DNA from 4 places in the Bradyrhizobium commune genome. Region 1 is predicted to be linked to each of the others. Evidence: predicted binding sites of a transcription regulator. Region 1 holds the regulator's gene; each other region holds the start of a gene.

Region 1 (3,499 bases):
CCTGAACAAGACGATGGCGAACCTGCCGGTCACCATCAACAACTTCGTGCAGAGCCCCTACGCCTATTGGAAGCAGCTCGCCTGGAGTGGCGCGCTGCTCATCACCCTGACCGTGCTTGCCCTGAATATTGGCGCGCGCATCCTTGGCGCCGAAAGGACCGCAAAATGAGTGATCTTTCCGTATCGATGAGCGCGTCCGGTGGACTGCCCCAGGCCCCCACGCTGCCCGAAGCCCCCGCCAAGGTGACGGTGCGCAACCTCAACTTCTATTACGGCGAGCACCATGCGCTGAAGAACATCAACCTGGTGCTCGGCGCCAACCGTGTCACGGCGTTCATCGGGCCTTCCGGCTGCGGCAAGTCGACCCTGCTGCGCATCTTCAACCGGATGTACGACCTCTATCCGGGCCAGCGCGTCACCGGCCAGCTCATGCTGGACCAGACCAACGTCCTCGACCCCAAGCTCGACCTCAATCTGCTGCGCGCGCGCGTCGGCATGGTGTTCCAGAAGCCGACGCCGTTCCCGATGACGATCTACGAGAACATCGCCTTCGGCATCCGTCTCTACGAGAAGATCTCGAAGTCCGAGATGGACGACCGCGTCGAGAAGGCGCTGCGCGGCGGCGCGCTGTGGAACGAGGTCAAGGACAAGTTGAATGCGAGCGGCCTGTCGCTCTCCGGCGGCCAGCAGCAGCGCCTCTGCATCGCCCGTACCGTCGCGGTGCGGCCCGAGGTGATCCTGTTCGACGAGCCCTGCTCGGCGCTCGATCCGATCTCGACCGCCAAGGTCGAGGAGCTGATCCAGGAATTGAGCGAGAACTACACCATCGCGATCGTCACCCACAACATGCAGCAGGCGGCGCGCGTCTCCGACAAGACCGCGTTCATGTATCTCGGCGAGCTGATCGAGTTCGACGACACCAGCAAGATCTTCACGTCGCCGACCGACCGGCGCACGCAGGATTACATCACCGGCCGGTTCGGCTGAGGAGACAGGACATGGGTTCGGAACATACCGCAAAAGCCTTCGACTCCGACCTTCAGGAGCTGACCCGGCTGGTCGCCGAGATGGGCGGCCTCGCCGAGCGCATGATCGTCGATTCCGTCGACGCGCTGATCCGGCGCGACGTCGCGCTCGGCCAGCGCGTGGTCGCAACCGACGTCGAGATCGACGCGCTCCAGAAGAAGATCGAGGAACGCGCCGTGCTCACCATCGCCCGCCGCCAGCCGATGGCGGTCGATTTGCGCGAGATCGTCGGCGCCATGCGGGTTGCGACCGATCTCGAGCGGATCGGCGACCTCGCCAAGAACATGGGCAAGCGCGTCGCGGCGCTGGAGACCGATTTTCATCCGCTGAAGCTGTTCCGCGGCCTCGAGCACATGACCGATCTCGTGCAGCAGCAGGTCAAGTCGGTGCTGGACGCCTATGCCGCGCACGATCTGCCGGCGGCGATGGCGGTGTGGAAGGGCGACGAGGAAGTCGACGCCATCTGCACCTCGCTGTTCCGCGAGCTCCTCACCTACATGATGGAGGATCCGCGCAATATCTCGTTCTGCATTCACCTGATGTTCTGCGCCAAGAACATCGAGCGGATCGGCGACCATGCCACCAACATCGCCGAGACGGTGTTCTACATGATCGAAGGTCAGGCCATCACCGACAAGCGGCCGAAGGGCGACATGACGACCTTCGCCGCGCCGGTCCCGAATACGTAAGGAGCGACGACCCCATGGGCGCACGCATTATGGTGGTTGAAGACGAGGAAGCTCTGACCGAGCTTCTGCGTTACAACCTCGAAGGCGACGGCTATGACGTCGAGACGGTGATGCGCGGCGACGACGCCGACACCCGTCTCAAGGAGCACATCCCCGATCTGATCGTGCTCGACTGGATGCTGCCGGGTCTCTCCGGCATCGAGCTGTGCCGACGGCTGCGCGCCCGGTCCGACACCAAGCAGCTGCCGATCATCATGCTGACCGCACGCGGCGAGGAGAGCGAGCGGGTTCGCGGGCTCGCGACCGGCGCCGACGACTACATCGTCAAGCCGTTCTCGGTCCCCGAGCTTTTGGCCCGCGTGAAAGGCCTGCTGCGGCGCGCAAGCCCCGAGCGGCTCGCCACGGTGCTCGCTTTCGGCGACATCGAGCTCGACCGTGAAAAGCGCCGCGTGGCGCGCTCGGGCCGGCCGATCGATCTTGGCCCGACCGAATATCGCCTGCTCGAGTTCTTCCTGGAGCATCCCGGTCGCGTGTTCTCGCGCGAGCAGCTGCTCGACAGCGTCTGGGGCCGCGACATCTATATCGACGAGCGCACCGTCGACGTGCATATCGGCCGCCTGCGCAAGCTGCTCAATCTCGGCCGCGAGCAGGACCCGATCCGCACCGTCCGCGGCGCCGGCTATGCGCTGGATGATCGGTTCGCGAAGGCCGAGCAGACGTAAGCCGACCTGAAGCGCGATGAGATTGGGATGAATCGTCATCGCGCTTTAGGTTGTTGTTCGAGCATGATCTTTTCGGAAAACCGCTGCGCACTTTTCCGGATCATGCTTTAGCGAGCTGCCGCTACAAAATCGGTGCCGTCCCGGCGAAGGCCGGGACCCATAACCCCAGGGCGTAGTTGTTGCGCGAAGAGGGTAACTCCGAGTCTCCTTAACCACATCTGCCGGTGGTTATGGGTCCCGGCCTTCGCCGGGACGACAGCGGAGTTTGTTGAGCCGTTATCACGACGGCTCCTAAACTTGACTCAGATCTATCTCAGCGCGGCGGCTTCGCGGGCGCCCGCCGCCGATCCGCGGCCGGTTGATACGCCACCCGCGAATGCTGGGCGCAATAGGGCAGGCCGGAGAGCGCCTTGCCGCCGCAGAAGAAGAAATCCGGGCTCGAGGGATCGCCGACCGGCCAGTGGCAGGTCGCCTCGTTCAGCTCCAGCAGCGACAGCCGCTGGCTCATCGGCACCACGTTGTCGTAGGTGACCGGTTCGGCCTCGACCTCGATCTCGAAGGCCTGCGCCAAGGCGGTGTTGCCGCGCGCAATGGGACGGCTCACCCGCATCATATGCTGCGCGGGACGCGCCTTGCGCGGCCGGGGAGCCGCCGACGACGGGCTCTTGGCACGGCCGGACAGGCCGAGCCGGTGCACCTTGCCGATCACGGCGTTACGGGTCACATTGCCGAGCTCGGCCGCGATCTGGCTGGCCGAAAGTCCTGCTTCCCAGAGCTTTTTCAACTGCTCGACGCGATCGTCGGACCAGGTCAAAACCGTCATTGCACCCTTTCCTTCGTCGCGCGCCAGCCATCCTGGGGCGGCACGACGAATGCCTAAGCCTCGAAAAACCCATGCCGCCAGAATCCCTTAAGGCTCGCCGGGCACAACAATGCGCCCGAACGTTTACGCCGGTACATGAGGACTTTTGGGATCAGAACTGCCGCACGAGATGTCGTATCTGACAAGCCAAACGCTACAATATGGCGTGACTCGCGCGCAAGAGTCCGCCGACTCGCTTC
Region 2 (3,499 bases), 3.4 Mb from region 1:
CGACCCGGGTGCGCGGTCGAGGCGGCACTCGACCTGATCGACGGCAAGTGGAAGGGCGTAATCCTCTATCATCTGCAAAGCGGCACCCAGCGCTTCGGTGAATTGCGCCGGAGAATGCCCGGGATCACACAGCGCATGTTGACCAAGCAGCTGCGCGCGCTCGAGGACGACAAGCTCGTCGTCCGCAAGGTCTATGCTGAAGTGCCGCCGCGCGTCGAATATACGCTGTCCGAACTCGGCGAGAGCCTGCGTCCGGTGATCGATATCCTGAAAGCCTGGGGCGAGGGCCATCAGGAGCGGCTGTCCTGCGCGCCCGAGCCGGTGGTCGTGAGAACGCCGAAACGCGCGGCGTAGATGTCCGGGAGCGGACGATGCCGCCCCCGGAAGAGATCGCATCAGAACGCGAACTGCGTGCGCATCGCGACCGCGTCGAACCTCGAGCCCGTATCCGCCGCCGAGACTGGCGAGGCCTGCTTGGAGATATTGCCATGCAGGTAGTCGAGCATGAAGCGGACGTTGCCGTTGACGTACCAGTTGAGCGCGAGCGTGTAGACCGTCTGGCGGCCGCCGGCGATGCCGGCGGCGGTCGCGAGCTGATCGTTGAGATCCATCTGACTCACGCGGCCCGCGACTTCCCAGGCACCCCAGCCGCCACCTTCGAGCGAGAACGGATGCACCGGCTTGACGCCGCCATAGGCGGCGTTGCCCGGATTGTACTTGCGGGATTCACCGGTCAGGACGTAGGCCGCCTGCGCGTAACCGCCCTGGAATTTCAGGCTCGACGTGCCGATCGGTACCACGGCGGTATTGGCATTGCGATCGATGTTGAACCAGTAGTATTCGCCCTGGACCCAGAGCGGTCCATAGGTGCCTGCGGCTTCCACACCATACACCTGCGCGCCCGAGACATTTGCAATCGCACCGGTCGAGATCAGTGTCGTCGGGTCGATGCGCAGTTCGGGCCGGTCGCTGAGCGTAAGGGTTTGCGTGTTCGCGACCAGATTGCGTGGCGGCTGGATCAGCCACTGCGCGTCGGCGCCGAGATGCACCGAATAGTCGTTGCCGCTGACGACCTGGCCTGCAACGCGGGCGGTCGCGCCGTATTGCTCGCTGGTGCCGGCAGGTACGGCGCTTGACGCCGAGTGAATGGCACCCGTGGTTGGGCCCGTCGCGTAGGCGCCGGCGTAGAACACGTCGTTGTACCAGCGGGCGCCGGCAGCAGAACGGAAGTCGCCGGCGGCGATGTTTTGCGCAACCACGCCGACCGAGGCACGTTCCATGAAGGCGATGTCGTTGGAGCTCGTGGACTCATCCATGGTCCAGGCGAGGTCCATGACGCCGGCTTCGATGGCCATCTTGCCGCCAAAAGGCTTCAGTCCGGTATAGCTCACGAACGCGTTCTCGATGCCGGACGTGCCGCCCCCGGGCAGCAGTCCGACGGTGGGGGGAGTCGTAGAGGAGCCCACGGTGCCGCCGAAGCCATCAGCCGTACCGCCGAAATCGTAGATCAGCGCGAAATTCCAGTCCTCGAGGAATTTACCGACGACACCGATGCGCGCGCGGCGGACGTTCTCGCCGCTGTCGAGTTTCTGCGGCACCGTTCCCGCGGTGTTGGGACGGTAGTCGTAGCCGCCGACGTCCCAGTGCACGCGGCTCGTGATCGCGACGCAGTTGGCTCCGTCCGCCGTGCAGATGGTCGGCCGGTTGTTCGGCATCGTCACCACAACGCCGGATGCAGGCGGCGGGCTCTTCATTGGGATCGCCGCATTGGCATTGGCGACGACGGCCTTCGCTTCGGAGCGTGCTTCAGCCTTTGCTTCGGCTTTGGCCTTCGCGGTCGCCACCGTGTTCGCGGCGGTTTGACTCTGTAGCTTGTCCAGTTTCTGCTCAAGCATCTTCAGCTGCTGCTTCAGGAGTGCGATCTCCTGCTCGCTGCTGCTGGCTGATTGTGCCTGCGCCTGCGAGGCCGCCAGCACGCCGGCGAGACCAATCGCCGTGGCTGCAATTCTTGTCCTGCTCACGTCACCACTCCATCGGTTAGACCAACTTCCCCAAGTCGCAACGGGAGAGCCTAAGAACGATCGATGACTGTCCCGCGACGGCGCGCCACGGCTGCTGCGGTTCCACCTGATGTAAATTCGCCGCAGCCGAATCCGCCATCAGGCAGCATGCAAGATGATGCGCGTCATGCCAATGAGCGGCGCCGGCCGGATTGTCATTTTGCACGCCGGGCTTGCATGCCGGTCACACCGGGGAGAGGCCGAATATTGCCATCTCGCGCCCTTCTATTGGGTGGCGAACGCGCCTATATTCCGTCGTCTTTTCCAAGAGGTAGGAATGTTTCGATCGATCTGTACGGCCGTCATCACTGCACTTTGCGTAGGCTTTTCGGGCCACCTCGATCCGGCCTCGGCGCAGGACCGGCGCGTGCCCTCGTCGCCAGCCGAGCTGCGGCTCTCTTATGCTCCGATCGTGCAGCGGGTGCAGCCGGCGGTCGTGAATGTCTACGCGGCGAAAGTGGTGCAGAATCGCAACCCGCTGCTGGACGATCCGATCTTCCGCCGCTTCTTTGGCGTTCCGGGCCAGCAACAGGAGCAGGTGCAGCGCTCGCTCGGTTCGGGTGTGATCATCGATGCGTCCGGCCTCGTGGTCACCAACGTCCACGTCATCGAAGGCGCCGACCAGGTCAAGGTGTCGCTGTCGGACAAGCGCGAGTTCGAGGCCGAGATCGTGCTGAAGGATCCGCGCAGCGATCTTGCGGTGTTGCGCCTCAAGGACACGAAAGAGAAGTTTCCGGCTCTCGAATTCACCAATTCTGACGAGCTGATGGTGGGCGACGTCGTGATGGCGATCGGCAATCCCTTCGGTGTCGGCCAGACCGTGACCCACGGCATCATCTCGGCGCTCGCGCGCACACAGGTTGGCATCACCGACTACCAGTTCTTCATCCAGACCGACGCTGCGATCAATCCCGGCAATTCCGGCGGCGCGCTGGTCGACATGACCGGCAAGCTTGCCGGTATCAACACCGCGATCTATTCGCGCTCCGGCGGCTCGCAGGGCATCGGCTTTGCGATTCCCGCCAACATGGTGCGCGTCGTCGTCGCCTCCGCCAAGAGCGGCGGCAAGGCAGTGAAGCGGCCGTGGCTCGGCGCCAAGTTGCAAGCCGTGACGCCCGAGATCGCCGAAAGCCTCGGCCTGCGCTCGCCGACCGGCGCGCTGGTCGCAAGTGTCGTGCCGAACGGCCCCGCGGCGAAGGCGGGCTTGAAATCCTCCGACCTCATCACCGGCATCGATGGCCAGACCGTCGACGACCCTAACGCCTTCGATTATCGGTTCGCCACGCGTCCGCTCGGCGGCACGGCGCAGATCGACGTGCAGCGCGGCGGCAAGCCGGCGAAGCTGACCGTGGGGCTGGAGACCGCGCCTGACGCCGGCCGCAACGAGCTCGTCATCACGGCGCGCTCACCGTTCCAGGGCGCAAAGGTCTCGACCATCA
Region 3 (3,499 bases), 2.0 Mb from region 1:
GGAAGAAGAGGTTGGGCGACATGCCAGCGCGTCTTTGGTCGATCCTTGCCGGGCTTATTCTTGCCGCGACAATTGCCATGCCTGCGCTCGCAGATGGCCTGAAAGACGAGATCGCGCCGACCGGCAAGCTCCGCGTTGCGATTGCAATCAGCCCGGCGGGCGGTGCGTTCTGGTCCACCAAGACGGAGGCCGGCTATGCCGGAGTCCCGGTCGATCTCGGCAAGGAGATGGCCGCGAGACTTGGTGTTGCCGTCGAATATGTCGTGTACCAGAATTCGGGCCAGATCACCGAGGCGGCCGGCAAGAACGCCTGGGACGTCACCTTCGTGCCCAAGGATCCCGAGCGCGAGAGCAAAATGCTGTTCGGCCCGATCTATGAGGTGAACGACGCCACCTATATCGTGAAGCCCGGCTCGAGCGTGACCAATTTTGTCACACTCGACCGGCCAGGCATCAAGGTTGCGGCCGTCAACAACACCACGACGATGCGCGGCGCGATCGCGCATCTGAAGAACGCAAAGGTCGCCGGTTACGAGAGCTATGACGAGATAGTTGGTCTATTGCAGAGCGGCGAGATCGATGCCTTTGCGCTCTCGCGCGACAAGCTCGACAGGATCGCGCTGAAGATTCCGGGCACGCGCGTGCTGGATGAGACGTTCAAGAAGACCGTCACCGCCGTCGCCGTGCCGCTCGGCCACGCCCAGGCGCAGGCCTTCGTCACCAAATTCATGAAGGATGCGATGACCAACGGCACCTTGCGCAAGGCCTATGACAATAATGGGTTGAAGGGTTCGCCGATCCGGACGGAGTAGGTTCGAGTGTCCTCGATGGGGTTTCGAAGGTTTGGTCATCCGCGAATATCATGACGCGTTAGAGGCCGTCGGCGGCAGCGTGCGTTGCGCGGCGTTCCCGGTGACGGTCATCGGCTGCGACTTTATCCCGACCGGTGGCGAGCGATCGCCGATCAATTCCTGGCCTCGCTCGACCGACAACATTGATCGGCGACGAAGTTGCCAAGCCAACCATTGAGGTTGCGACGGAATTTGATGCAGCGTGGCATGCGCGCATCCTGACAGGAGACCTGCCCTGTCGCGGGGGATCTGCTCGCAAAGAGTTCCTTCCGGGCAACCGCGCAAAGTGTCGCTTGCGCCAAACTGACACAGACCTGTCACCGGCCGTGTTTAGAATGTTTCTGCTCAAAAACATTCTTACTTCCTTCCGGGGCGTCAAATGAAAACCAAATTTCTGACGACGGCTGCGATTTTCGCGGCCGCGACGACACTTGCGTGCGCCATTCCGGTGCTCGCCAGCGATTTTGACCGCGATCATGATCGCGATCATCGCCATCCGCACGACATTCATACGGAAACGCCGATCAAGCATCTTGTTGTCATTTTCAACGAGAACCGCTCGTTCGACCATTATTTCGGAACCTATCCGAACGCAGGCAACCCGTCGGGCTCGATCCCCTTCGTGCCGAAACCGCATACGCCGAAGGTCAACAACCTCGTCACCGCCAATGTGCTGACGAACAACCCGAACAACAATGCGGCCAACGGCGCCGGCGCGACCGATCCGTTCCGCCTCGACCGTACCCAGGCCAACACGAAGTCGCAGAACCACGCCTACACGCCCGAGCAGCAGGCCGTCGACAACGGCAAGGATGACCTGTTCCCGAAATATACCGGCCGCGGCACCACCGGCAGCACCGGCGCCTTCGGCACCACCGGCCAGGTCATGGGCTATTTCGACGGCAACACCGTCACGGCGTTCTGGAACTACGCCCAGCACTTCGCCATGAGCGACAACAACTGGACCGACACGTTCGGTCCGTCGACGCCCGGCATGCTCGAGGTGGTCTCCGGCCAGACCAACGGCGCGCAGAACGTCCTCGGCACCTCGACCCAGACCGTTCCCGACACCCAGGGCGGCCTGACCCTGATCGGCGACACCGATCCGGGCAACGACGCCTGCTCGACCACGAATCCGGTGTTTGCGACGCTCCTGATGCAGGGCAAGAATATCGGCGACCTGCTCAATGCCGAGCACATCAGCTGGGGTGGCTTCATGGGCGGCTTCGACCTGACGCTCACGAATACCAACGGCACCACGGGCTGCGGGCGCACCACCTTCTCGACCGTCGTCGGTGCGGCCACTGCGGACTACATCCCGCACCACGCCTGGTTCCAATACTACAAGTCGACCGCCAACTGGACCCATGCGCGGCCGAGCTCGGTGCAAGCGATCGGCCACACCCATGACCTCAATGGCAAGGTCGATCCGGCCAACCACAATTACGACCTCGAGGATTTCTACGCTGTGATGAAGGCCGGTCATCTCCCGGCGGTCTCCTACATCAAGATGCCGGCCTACCAGGACGGTCATGCCGGCTACTCCGACCCGCTCGACGAGCAGTTCGGCAATGTCGATCTGATCAACGCTCTCCAGAAGCTGCCCGAGTGGCGCGAGACCGCCGTCATCATCACCTATGACGACTCCGACGGTTGGTACGACCACCAGTACATCGCTCCGAAGAGCGCCTCGTACGATCCGACCGCCGATCAGGTCAACGGTCCCGGCAAGTGCGGCCTTGGTGCGACCCAGCAGCCGGCGCCGAAGGGTCTGAACGGTCAGCCGGTGAACGGCCGCTGCGGTCCGGGCACCCGCGTTCCCTTCATCGTCATCTCGCCCTACGCCAAGACGAACTTCGTCAGCCACACCTACATCTCGCAGGCGTCGGTGGTGCGGTTCATCGAGGACAACTGGCTGCATGGCCAGCGTCTGGGCGGTGGCTCGTTCGATGCTACGGCCGGATCGATCATGGACATGTTCGACTTCGATCAGGACCACAGCCACGACTTCCGTACCGACGCGCTGTTCCTCGATCCGAGCACCGGTGTGGTCATGGTCAGCCCGCCGGACGACCATCATCATCACTAGTCCTACAGGACGTCATATGCACAGCCGCGCTTTGTGGCTCCTCGGCGCCGGCCTGCTCTCGCTGGCCGGCGCTGTCTTTGCGGTCGAGACGCAGGGACTGGCCGAGGCGAACTCGATTGGCCTCAATCCGAACCCCGTTCATCTCTATCGCCCGCCGGTCGAGCCGCTCTCGGCCATGGCGCAGCTCGGCAAGGAAATTTTCTACGACGTGTCGCTGTCGTCCTCCGGTGCGCTGTCATGTGGCTCTTGTCACAGCCCGGAACACGCCTATGGGCCGCCCAATGACGGACCGGTGATGCTCGGCGGCGCCGACCTGTCGCGCCAAGGCGCGCGCGCCGTTCCGTCGCTGACTTATCTCGAGCGCCATCCGAATTTCAGCATCGGCCCCGACAAGGGCGACGACGACAACGTCATCGACCTTGCGCAGATGGCGGCGCTCGGCCAGAAGACCGCGCGCACGACGAAAACCGCGGGCGGGAACACTGCGTCGGCGCAAAACATCGTGCCGCAGGGCGGCCTGTTCTGGGATGGCCGCGCCGAGACGCTCCAGGATCAGGCG
Region 4 (3,499 bases), 3.1 Mb from region 1:
ATCGCGTTCCGTTGAAGGCGCGTGATGAAATATTGCTGCTAGATTTCCGGTCCTGCACTCTGGATGCCGACATGTCTCGGCTTCCGATTGTCACACGGAGAAAGCCAATGACCCGATCGACCCTTGTTGCGGCCGCCCTGATCGCCGCCGCGCTCTATCAAACCCAGGCCGCATCCGCACGCGACGTCACGCCGCGGCGCGCCGCAACCCAGGCGACCGCAGACTGCGTCAGGGCGCCGGCAGAGGGCGCGTATGCCTCTGCGCCCTACAAGCAGCCGCCTTGCCTGCCGAACACGGCGTACTCGTACGCCAACTGACGATCGCGACAGAGTCGGGTTGGCGAAGACGGCCAGCCCGGCGCTAGCCCTTCCAGTCAGTGAAGCGCGTTTTCCAATAGTCCTTGATCTTCTGCACGACCTCCGCCGGTAGCGACACGTATTCGAGCGCTGCCGCCTGTTCCCCGCCGTTGTCGAGGGCCCATTTGAAGAAATCCATCGCGACGGCCGCACGGTCGGGCGCCTTGGCCTGCTTGTGCATCACGATGAACACCGTCGCGGTGATGGGGTAGGCGTGCTCACCGGTCGAATTGGTCAAGACGAGAGAAAAATCCTTGGCGCTGTCCCAGTTCGCGGTCGAGGCGGCCTCCCTGAAACTGCTCGCATTCGGAAAGCTGTAGTTCCCGGCAGCGTTCTCGACGAGGCCGAAAGCAATCTTGTCCTTCATCTGCATCGCATAGGAATACTCGACATATCCGATCGATCCCGGTGTCAGTCCGACCAGCGAGGCGACACCTTCATTGCCCTTGCCGCCGACGCCGATCGGCCACTGCACGGTCGTGCCGTCTCCGGCCGCCTCTTTCCATTTGGAGCTGACCTTCGAGAGATAGTTGGTCCAGTTGAATGTCGTTCCCGATCCTTCGACGCGATGAACGACCGTAATGGGCAGATGCGGCAAATTGAATCTGGGATTGAGTTGCCGGATCACCGGCTCATCCCAGAATCTGATGTTGCCGAGAAAGATCTCGGCGAGCGCGGCCCCGGTGAAACGCAAATCGCCGGGCTTGATCCCGTCGATGTTCACCACCGGCACGACGCCGCCGATGACCAGGGGGAATTGCGCCATCCCGGCTCTGTCGAGATCCTTCGACGAGAGCGGCATGTCGCTGGCGGCGAAGTCGACCAGCTCCATTTTCGCCTGGGTGATCCCGACCCCCGAACCGACCGGCTGATAGAGGATCTTGTTGCCGGTCTTGGCTTCGTACGCCGCCGACCATTTCGTGATGAGGGGATAGACGAAGGTCGAGCCGGCGCCGCTGGTTTCGGCGGCCCGCGCCTGCGCATGGAAAGCCAGAACGGCAAAACCGAGCGCCATCATCGATTTCAGCATGATTTGCCCTCACGCCAGAGCCAGATATGAGCGCCATCGGGTATCACATGCCGCAGACGGCGCCGTGACGCCTCGATGACACGCGCTGAGGCTCCGGTATCAGGGTAGCGCTTGACTCGCATTTCATCTAGTCATCTATATGACTATATGAATCCAGCCCTGCGCGACGACCGCCTGCCACGTTACCAGCGCCTGCGCGACGACCTCGCCGCGCGGATCAACCGCAATGAATGGCGGCCGGGCGAGCCGATCCCGTCGGAAGCCGAGCTCGGTGCGCATTACGGCGTCGCGATCGGCACCGTGCGCAAGGCGATCGACCAGCTCGTCAGCGACAATGTTCTGGAGCGGCAGCAGGGCCGTGGCACGTTCGTGCGGCGCGCGCGCTTCAACTCCTCGCTGTTTCGTTTCTTCCGCTTCCAGTCCGAGAGCGGCGAGCGGCGCGTGCCGAAGAGCCGCATCATCCGGCGCAGAAGCGTGGCCGCGAATTCGGCCGTCGCATCCGCACTGCGCATTCCCGCGGGCGAGCCCGTGATTAGCCTGTCGCGCCTGCGCCTGATCGATGACGTGCCGCTGCTGGCCGAAGAGATCTGGCTCCAGCAGTCGCGCTTCGCGGAGATACTCGAGATCGACACCGCTGAATTCGGCGACTTGCTGTATCCGCTCTACGAGGAGCGCTGCGGCGAGGTCGTGGTCTCGGCCGAGGAAATTTTGACGGTCGAGGCCGCCAACGAAATGCAGGCGCGGCTGTTGCGGCTCGAAGCTCACGCACCGCTGATCGTGATCGAGCGGCTTGCGCTCGATCTGGAGCGGCGACCGATCGAATGGCGACGGTCGCGCGGGCCGGCGGACCGCTTCCGGTACCACGCCGAGATCCGGTGACGGCGGACTTCAACAACTTCAATCAATAACGAATTCAGGGGGAACAATGTCGAACTGGTACAGTGAAAGCTCGCCGCTGGAGCGGCGCACGTTCTGGGCAAGCTTTGGCGGCTGGGCGCTGGATGCGCTCGACGTCCAGATGTTCGGCCTCGCTATCCCCGCGCTGATCGCGGCGTTCCACATCAGCAAGGCCGATGCCGGCCTGCTCGGATCGGTCACGCTGTTCTTCGGCGCGTTCGGCGGCTGGCTCGGCGGCGCGCTCGGCGATCGTTACGGCCGCGTCAAGGCGCTCCAGATCACGGTGGCAACCTTCGCGCTCGCGACCTTCGCCAGTGCGTTTGCGATGAGCTACACCCAGCTTCTGGTGCTCAAGGCGATCCAGGGCCTCGGCTTCGGTGCGGAATGGGCCTGCGGCGCGGTGCTGATGGCCGAGATCATCCGTCCCGAGCATCGCGGCAAGGCGCTCGGCTCGGTGCAGAGCGCCTGGGCCGTCGGCTGGGGCGCGGCCGTGCTGCTGTCAGCGCTGATCTTCACCTATGCGCCGGCCGATATCGCCTGGCGTCTTTTGTTTGCGATTGGATTGTTGCCCGCGCTTCTCATCATCTTCATCCGCCGCGGCCTGAAAGAGCCGCCGCGCGCCGTTGCCAAGGACGCAGAGCCGCCGCTTTTTGCCACGCTCGCAGGCATTTTCCACCCCGACGTGCTGCGCTCGACCCTGGTTGGTGGCCTCTTTGGCATCGGCGCCCACGGCGGCTACGCCGCGCTGACGACGTTCCTGCCGACTTACCTGCGCGAGGTGCGGCATCTCTCCGTGCTCGGCTCCAGTGGCTATCTCGCCGTCATCATCGTCGCCTTCTTCTGCGGCTGTGTCGCGAGCGGCATCATCAGCGACCGCATCGGTCGCCGCGCCAATGTCGCGTTGTTTGCCAGTGCCTGCATCGTCACCGTGCTGGTCTATATCTTCGCGCCGCTGACCGATGGCCAGATGCTGGTGCTCGGTTTTCCGCTTGGCTTCTTCTCCGCCGGAATCCCTGCGAGCATGGCGGCGCTGTTCAGCGAGCTCTATCCGGCTGGCGTGCGCGGCACCGGCGTCGGCTTCTGCTACAATTTCGGCCGCATCGTCTCCGCGGCGTTTCCCTTCCTGGTCGGCTTCCTCGGGGATCACATCGGGCTTGGACCTGCGATCGGCATCGACGCGGCCTTCGCCTATTCGCTGGTGCTGATCGCGGTGGTG

Evidence for each region. The regulator PhoB, encoded in region 1, activates phosphate uptake and scavenging genes when phosphate is short. The targets are predictions, from matches to a motif close to TGTCATNNANCTGTCAT.
Region 2: IC761_RS14685 (OprO/OprP family phosphate-selective porin) is a predicted target of PhoB. The motif match lies at 2,085-2,101, and genes of this name have one in related genera.
Region 3: IC761_RS08330 (phospholipase C) is a predicted target of PhoB. The motif match lies at 1,156-1,172, and genes of this name have one in related genera.
Region 4: pstS (phosphate ABC transporter substrate-binding protein PstS) is a predicted target of PhoB. The motif match lies at 1,451-1,467, and genes of this name have one in related genera.

What each region holds. Positions count from the first base shown of each region.
Region 1 covers NZ_CP061379.1:7,353,962-7,357,460, reverse strand. Annotated here, with positions in the region: gene pstA (phosphate ABC transporter permease PstA) at 1-169, shown strand, start outside; gene pstB (phosphate ABC transporter ATP-binding protein PstB) at 166-987, shown strand; gene phoU (phosphate signaling complex protein PhoU) at 999-1,715, shown strand; gene phoB (phosphate regulon transcriptional regulator PhoB) at 1,730-2,437, shown strand; gene IC761_RS34540 (GcrA family cell cycle regulator) at 2,751-3,260, opposite strand.
Region 2 covers NZ_CP061379.1:3,089,509-3,093,007, forward strand. Annotated here, with positions in the region: gene IC761_RS14680 (winged helix-turn-helix transcriptional regulator) at 1-354, shown strand, start outside; gene IC761_RS14685 (OprO/OprP family phosphate-selective porin) at 396-2,021, opposite strand; gene IC761_RS14690 (DegQ family serine endoprotease) at 2,338-3,499, shown strand, end outside.
Region 3 covers NZ_CP061379.1:1,765,195-1,768,693, forward strand. Annotated here, with positions in the region: gene IC761_RS08325 (transporter substrate-binding domain-containing protein) at 21-812, shown strand; gene IC761_RS08330 (phospholipase C) at 1,231-2,940, shown strand; gene IC761_RS08335 (cytochrome-c peroxidase) at 2,957-3,499, shown strand, end outside.
Region 4 covers NZ_CP061379.1:2,843,748-2,847,246, forward strand. Annotated here, with positions in the region: gene IC761_RS13380 (hypothetical protein) at 108-317, shown strand; gene pstS (phosphate ABC transporter substrate-binding protein PstS) at 361-1,386, opposite strand; gene IC761_RS13390 (GntR family transcriptional regulator) at 1,534-2,265, shown strand; gene IC761_RS13395 (MFS transporter) at 2,312-3,499, shown strand, end outside.